Linked DNA regions of Trichocoleus sp. FACHB-46. Each later gene encodes a partner of the first gene's protein in a complex. Links are inferred from orthologs where the notes say so. Each region holds a gene or a part of one and is shown on either strand. Other genes may lie near its edges. The genes, in order: accA and accD.

Region 1 (3,153 bases):
CATACCAGATATAGTTCTACCAAATGAGCCACTAGTTTTAAGAGCTAAGCTGAGAAATACTGGAAAGTCTAGGTGGCTAGGTTATGAAAGTGGAGTTATGCCAGGAGAGGTGCGGGTTCGGTTAAGAGCATTCAATGAAAGCAATGTTCAAGTGATCGATACCCGTCTTTTTGTGAGTGGTCTTGCGAGACACAACGATGTTACTGAGGCGATCGGCTCTTTGAAATTTCCTGTAGAACCGGGTCTATATCGATTAGTTTTTGACTTAATTGCAGAAGGTGTAGGAGAATTTCCAAATAACTCGAGAAATAGGCCTTATGAAGTAGTAGTTATAGTTCAACCTAAGCTTGCTAAGAACTTTCAGCAGAGTTTCTTGCAAGATATCGATTTAGTTAATAACACTAGCTATCTAAAGTTAAATACGAAGTTAAATTTACCCGTTCGCATCAAAAATATTAGTAATTTTCCTTGGTCCTCATATAGCTCGTCTCCAGTTTTCCTGTCTTATCACTGGATGGATAAGAACAAAAATGTTATTGCACGGGATGGATTACGAACTCCGCTACCTCTTGTAATGCTGCCAAACCGTGAGACTACTATCAATGCTCTGATTGAAACTCCTAAACTGCCTGGTCAATATACACTTCGTCTAACAATGGTGCAGGAAGGGGTAGCTTGGTTTGATGAGAGAGGTGCCAAGTCTGAAGATGTTCCTATAACGGTTGTTTCGGAGTAGAAGCTTTTTACCTGCTGCTTGAGTAGAAGACTGAGCATGAACGACTGCTCTAATATGGGAATTTCTGACCAAAAGCACCGCTTCTTGAAATCTCACTTAGCTCACTATTGCTTTAGTTCAGGTAGCATTTGGTGACTATAAAGACAGTTGAATCGAACATGGGGTTTTTATGTACTGCTTCGCATCTACCAGAACGGAATCTAGTAGTAATTCATTGCAAGTGAAATTCAGCAGCAAAATATTTAGTATCTCGTGTTCCTGAACTGTAGTTAAACGTGATTGGGAAGTACGAACCACATTTAATTAAGGGTGCAAGAAGGTGTAGCCTGGATTGAGGGGCAGGGTAGCAAAGCCTCAGGATCTTTCTGTAACTGTTACTTCGGAGTAGTGTGGCGCTGGCATGGCAACGACTGAACGCAGACCTATTCTTTTAGATTTCGAAAAGCCCTTGGCAGAGCTAGAGGCACGGATTCATCAGATTCGTGAACTTGCAGAAGAAAATGACGTCGATGTGTCTGATCAGATCCGTCAGCTTGAGGCGCGAGCTTTGCAACTTCGCCAAGAAATTTTCAGCAGTTTGTCTCCTGCCCAAAGGCTTCAAGTAGCACGTCACCCTCGTCGACCTAGCACCCTTGATTACATTCAGGCGATTAGTGACGAGTGGATGGAGTTGCATGGCGATCGCGGAGGCACCGATGACCCTGCTTTGGTCGGAGGTGTAGCTCGGTTCGCGGGTCGGCCTGTGGTGATTTTGGGGCATCAGAAAGGGCGAGATACTAAGGACAACGTGGCTCGCAACTTTGGTCAGGCAGCACCCGGTGGCTATCGCAAAGCCATGCGATTGATGGAGCATGCCGATCGCTTTGGCATGCCAATTTTAACCTTCATTAATACGCCTGGAGCTTGGGCTGGTTTAGATGCTGAGCGCTTTGGGCAAGGGGAAGCGATCGCCTATAACCTACGGGAAATGTTTCGGCTAGACGTGCCGATTATTTGTACCGTGATTGGTGAAGGTGGATCTGGTGGTGCTCTGGGGATTGGCGTCGGCGATCGCCTGTTAATGTTCGAGCATTCTGTATATTACGTGGCTAGCCCTGAAGCTTGTGCTTCAATTCTGTGGCGAGATGCTAGTAAAGCTCCTCAAGCCGCAGAAGCCCTAAAAATTACGGCCTGGGACTTGAAGAGTTTAGGCATTTTGGACCAACTCTTGCCAGAACCGATCGGGGGCGCACACTCTAGCCCCTTAGAAGCGGCTGCAACTTTAAAGCAAGCTCTCCTACAGCATTTGGAAGATTTGAGCCAAATGACGAATCAGCAACGGCGAGAACTGCGCTATCAAAAGTTTCGTAATATTGGTGTTTTCTTGGAAGCCACAGCATAGTTGATTCCAGACTGCTTAGCTCAACCTCGATTCTGAGTTTAAGGCACAAATCTGCGCTAACCACTACCTAGCTAGGGAGCTTAGATCGCCCACGAGTAGGCGGCCTCGATTCTGAGTGATATAATTCACGAGGTAACATTTTTTTACATTTCCTCGGTGGCTTCTAGATGCTTCACCACGGAAGTGCTCGTTTTGGTCGCGCCTGCAACCACTAACTACTTGAGGACAAGAGGGAAATTCTCAAAATTCAACGGGAGTGAAATGGTCTCAAACAGGGAATCCCCTCGGTTGGCTTTAAAGCTGTGGTTGTGCTGCGGCAACGATTAATTTGCTTACTAACTACTTAAAAATTGCATCAGCGAATCTCAAGTTTCCGATAGCTTAGATTGCTGGAATTGATGAGAGCGAATCAGGATATTTCATGGCTTCTCTAATAGAACGGCACGCTCTGATTACAGGAGCGAGCAGTGGAATTGGCAAAGCAACGGCCTTAGCGTTTGCCGAAGCTGGGATTCATTTGGCGTTGGTCAGCCGCTCTGAATCGAAGTTGGCGGCGGTCGCCGATGAGGCGAGACAGGCAGGCGTTACAGTGAAAACTTATCCGCTGGACTTGTCTCAAGTAGACCAAGTGAAAGAGCGCATGAGTGCGATCGCAGCAGATTTTGGCCCACTAGACATCCTGATCAATAATGCTGGCATCGCCTACACCGGTAGTCTAATGGAAACTCCATTGAATGACTGGCAACAAGTGCTAGATCTCAACCTGACAAGTGTGTTTCAGTGCATCCAAAGCATTTTGCCTAGCATGCGCGATCGCCAACAGGGAACCATCATTAATGTGGTGTCCATTGGAGGACAGCAGGTTTTTCCCAACTGGGGAGCTTACTGCGTCAGTAAGTTTGGCCTCATGGCCCTCTCCAAAGCCCTAGCGGCTGAAGAACGAGCTAACGGTATTCGTGTCTCTGCTATTTGTCCAGGCTCAGTTAACACACCGCTTTGGGATACTGAGAGTGTTCAGGCTGACTTCGACCGCTCG
Region 2 (3,117 bases), on another replicon or contig:
GCTCTTTTTGTGCTGGTTTTTCTAATTTTTGGTTTTTCAGTTCAAACTTTAGGTTACTGGACCTTTGTTAGTTGGTTGCTAGCCTTATCCCTGATTGACTTGGATACCATGACCCTGCCAGAACCGCTGACTCGATCCGGTTTGTTGGTGGGCTTAGGTTTTCAAGTTGCCGTCGGTTCAGTGCTGAGTTTTAGTGTCACTCCAGTCGTCAACCAACTGATGGTGGGGGTGATTGGTGCCGTTTTGGGTCTGTGGTTACTCAACCTCATCACTCTGGCTGGTTCGATCGCCTTGGGACAAGAGGCAATGGGAGCAGGCGATGCCAAACTAGCTGCCATGATGGGCGCTTGGCTCGGTTGGAAATATCTGCTGCTAGCAGGATTTGTCGCCTGTGGAGTTGGTGCTTTCGTGGGAGGTGGGGCGATCGCTTTTGGCTGGCTGGGTCGGCGTCAACAAATGCCCTTTGGACCCTTCCTGGCGTTAGGAGCTGTAATTGCAGCGTTATGGGGCGAAGCCATTATCTCAGGCTACTTACAGCTATTTTTTCCGGCTCTATAAGTAGCGATCGCTGATAAGCCCTAAACTCTTCACTTCCTTAATCTTTTGATAAAATTCCCATATTTTTGATACAATCCCTCCGTGTCATGGATCACATTACGAACGACGAGTACCCGTTGGGAAGCGGAAATTATGCAGCAGGTTTTGGCTGCTCATCAAATTCCAGCTCGGGTGCTTGACTTAGGTGTAGCGCCTTATTTGGGGCTAGGAAGTCCTGCTGCTCTACAAGTGCGTGTCGAAGACCAATGGACAGCTCTACTCCTCATTAGCCCTGTCGAGGAAGAGCAAACAGAGGGATAACAAAAGCGGGTGAACCAAATTCACATCAACTCGTTAGCAACTCACAAGAAAACTTTCGGTCTACAGTAATTGCTGTAGCAGAATTTTTACTGGAGTATCAAAGCTGTTTTGATCAAGACTGACTAGGCCATTCTGGCTAGGTCATTAAAGCTTAAATTCAGGATTTTGCCTGCTTGAGGCTGATTGGAATAGAAATAACAAAATAAAAGGAATCAATCGCTTTCATGTCTCTATTTGATTGGTTTGCAAATCGACGAAAGGCAGAGCCGACCAGCAAGGAACGGCAAGAACGAGAAATTGCAGATGGTCTATGGACTAAGTGTGAGTCGTGCGGTGCCCTGACTTACACCAAAGACCTACGGGCAAATCAGATGGTTTGCTTAGAGTGCAATCACCATATTCGAGTCTTCAGTGACGAGCGCGTTCGCCAGCTCATTGATGCCAACACTTGGCTACCTTTAGACACGGCGATTCGTCCGATCGACCCACTGAAGTTTCGCGATCGCAAGGGCTACGGCGATCGCATCCGAGAAATGCAGGACAAAACAGGCTTGCCCGACGGTGTTCAAACGGGACTAGGCCAACTAGAAGGCTTGCCCGTCGCGCTGGGGGTCATGGACTTCCGCTTTATGGGTGGCAGCATGGGTTCAGTCGTGGGCGAGAAATTTACCCGCCTCATTGAACGGGCGACTCGTGAGCGGTTACCAGTAATGCTTGTGTGCGCCTCTGGCGGAGCCCGGATGCAAGAGGGCATGCTTAGCTTGATGCAGATGGCTAAGATCTCTGGAGCTTTAGAACGGCATCGAGAGGCGCGGCTCCTTTACATTCCCATCTTGACCCACCCGACCACAGGCGGTGTGACAGCTAGCTTTGCCATGCTCGGTGACATTATTCTGGCAGAGCCAAAAGCCACCATTGGTTTTGCGGGTAGACGGGTGGTTGAGCAAACGCTGCGAGAGAAACTACCTGAGAACTTCCAAACCGCTGAATATCTGCTGGAACATGGCTTTGTAGATGCGATCGTTCCTCGAACGCAACTGAAGAAGACCCTAGCGCAACTGATTCGCTTGCACCAGCCTGTCCCGGCGGCCTCGCACTTTGTACATTTGCCGGAAACTGTTTCTCTCAGTCCTGCAAACCCCTTGTAGAAACTCAACGAGTCGTTCTATTGGGAAAGGGCCCCCTCAGTGGCATGATATTGATATTAGAAAGGCTCAATCCTGACCTTTGCAGGACCTCACTTCCAGGGCTGTTTTTGGGCCTTGACATGAGGATGGGTTCCCAAAAATGAGGAGCAATGGGTTGAGCCAACCTGTGTTGAGGATTGAATATCTGCTAACTGAGCCACATTAAGGAGAACCATGCTTAAAAGATACATCTGGCTTGCTGTGGCCACTGTATTTTTCGCCTTCCAAACCTTTATCGGCAGTGCTAATGCAGTTGAACTAGATGCAGCTACCCGCACTGTCCCAAGTAGCGAAGGTCAAAATGTTGTTTTGAGCTTAAAGCAAGTTCAAGAAGGCAAACGCTTATTTAACTACGCTTGTGGCCAATGTCACGTAGGCGGTGGCACCAAGACTGACCCTAACGTGGGTCTGGAGCCAGAAGCCCTGGCTTTAGCAACTCCACCTCGCACCAACATTGAAGCGCTGGTGGATTACATGCACAATCCCACCACCTACGATGGGGCTGAGTCTATTGCTGAGTTGCATCCCAGCACTCAAAGCACCGACATCTTCCCCAAGATGAGAAACCTAACCGAAGAGGATCTCGTGGCGATCGCAGGTCACATCCTCTTACAACCCAAGATCGTTGGTCAGAAGTGGGGCGGCGGCAAAATTTATTATTAAGGCCTGCCAAATTAAGGAAATCGTCTTTGGCAGAAACTGGAGCCTTTCCACTTGAGCCCAAATCGCTACTAACGATTTTGAGCTAAAGAGTTTCTGCCATCTGCTGATTCACTTGCTGACCCACTAAAGGTTGCTCATGTCATGCGACGCCTACGCTTTTCAGTTCCCTCTTTACTCGCAACTTTGGTTGTTTGGCTAGGTATGCTGTTATTCAGTAGCCCCGCGCAAGCAGCCACTGAGCCTTATATCACTCAGTATTTGCGAGTAACTGAGCCTGTAGCCGTGGAGTTGGATGGGCAAGGTCAAACACGTTGGTTTGCACCAGACGACTTTGTAGTGGGCAAGCATTTATTTGAAAACAACTGTAAGAACTGTCATTTGGGCGGCACTACCTTGCCTAATCCTCCGG

The links.
Region 2: the proteins of accA (region 1) and accD are in contact, whole or in part, in a solved structure (PDB 8UXZ), measured with the Escherichia coli proteins. The link is inferred for Trichocoleus sp. FACHB-46 from one-to-one orthologs.

The regions. Positions count from the first base shown.
Region 1 is NZ_JACJOD010000014.1:115,213-118,365, reverse strand. Bases 299-3,126 are described here. They hold accA (acetyl-CoA carboxylase carboxyl transferase subunit alpha), read left to right. Parts: upstream 299-1,136; coding sequence 1,137-2,117; downstream 2,118-3,126. Other genes in these bases: H6F72_RS10880 (SDR family oxidoreductase), read left to right, coding at 2,539-3,126; H6F72_RS10890 (hypothetical protein), read left to right, coding at 299-736. In the rest of the region: more of H6F72_RS10890, read left to right, coding at 1-298; more of H6F72_RS10880, read left to right, coding at 3,127-3,153. UniProt on the Escherichia coli protein: Component of the acetyl coenzyme A carboxylase (ACC) complex. First, biotin carboxylase catalyzes the carboxylation of biotin on its carrier protein (BCCP) and then the CO(2) group is transferred by the carboxyltransferase to acetyl-CoA to form malonyl-CoA.
Region 2 is NZ_JACJOD010000013.1:525,142-528,258, forward strand. Bases 253-3,044 are described here. They hold accD (acetyl-CoA carboxylase, carboxyltransferase subunit beta), read left to right. Parts: upstream 253-1,082; coding sequence 1,083-2,006; downstream 2,007-3,044. Other genes in these bases: H6F72_RS10070 (A24 family peptidase), read left to right, coding at 253-558; H6F72_RS10075 (hypothetical protein), read left to right, coding at 640-858; psbV (photosystem II cytochrome c-550), read left to right, coding at 2,220-2,708; psbV2 (photosystem II cytochrome PsbV2), read left to right, coding at 2,850-3,044. Also shown: more of H6F72_RS10070, read left to right, coding at 1-252; more of psbV2, read left to right, coding at 3,045-3,117.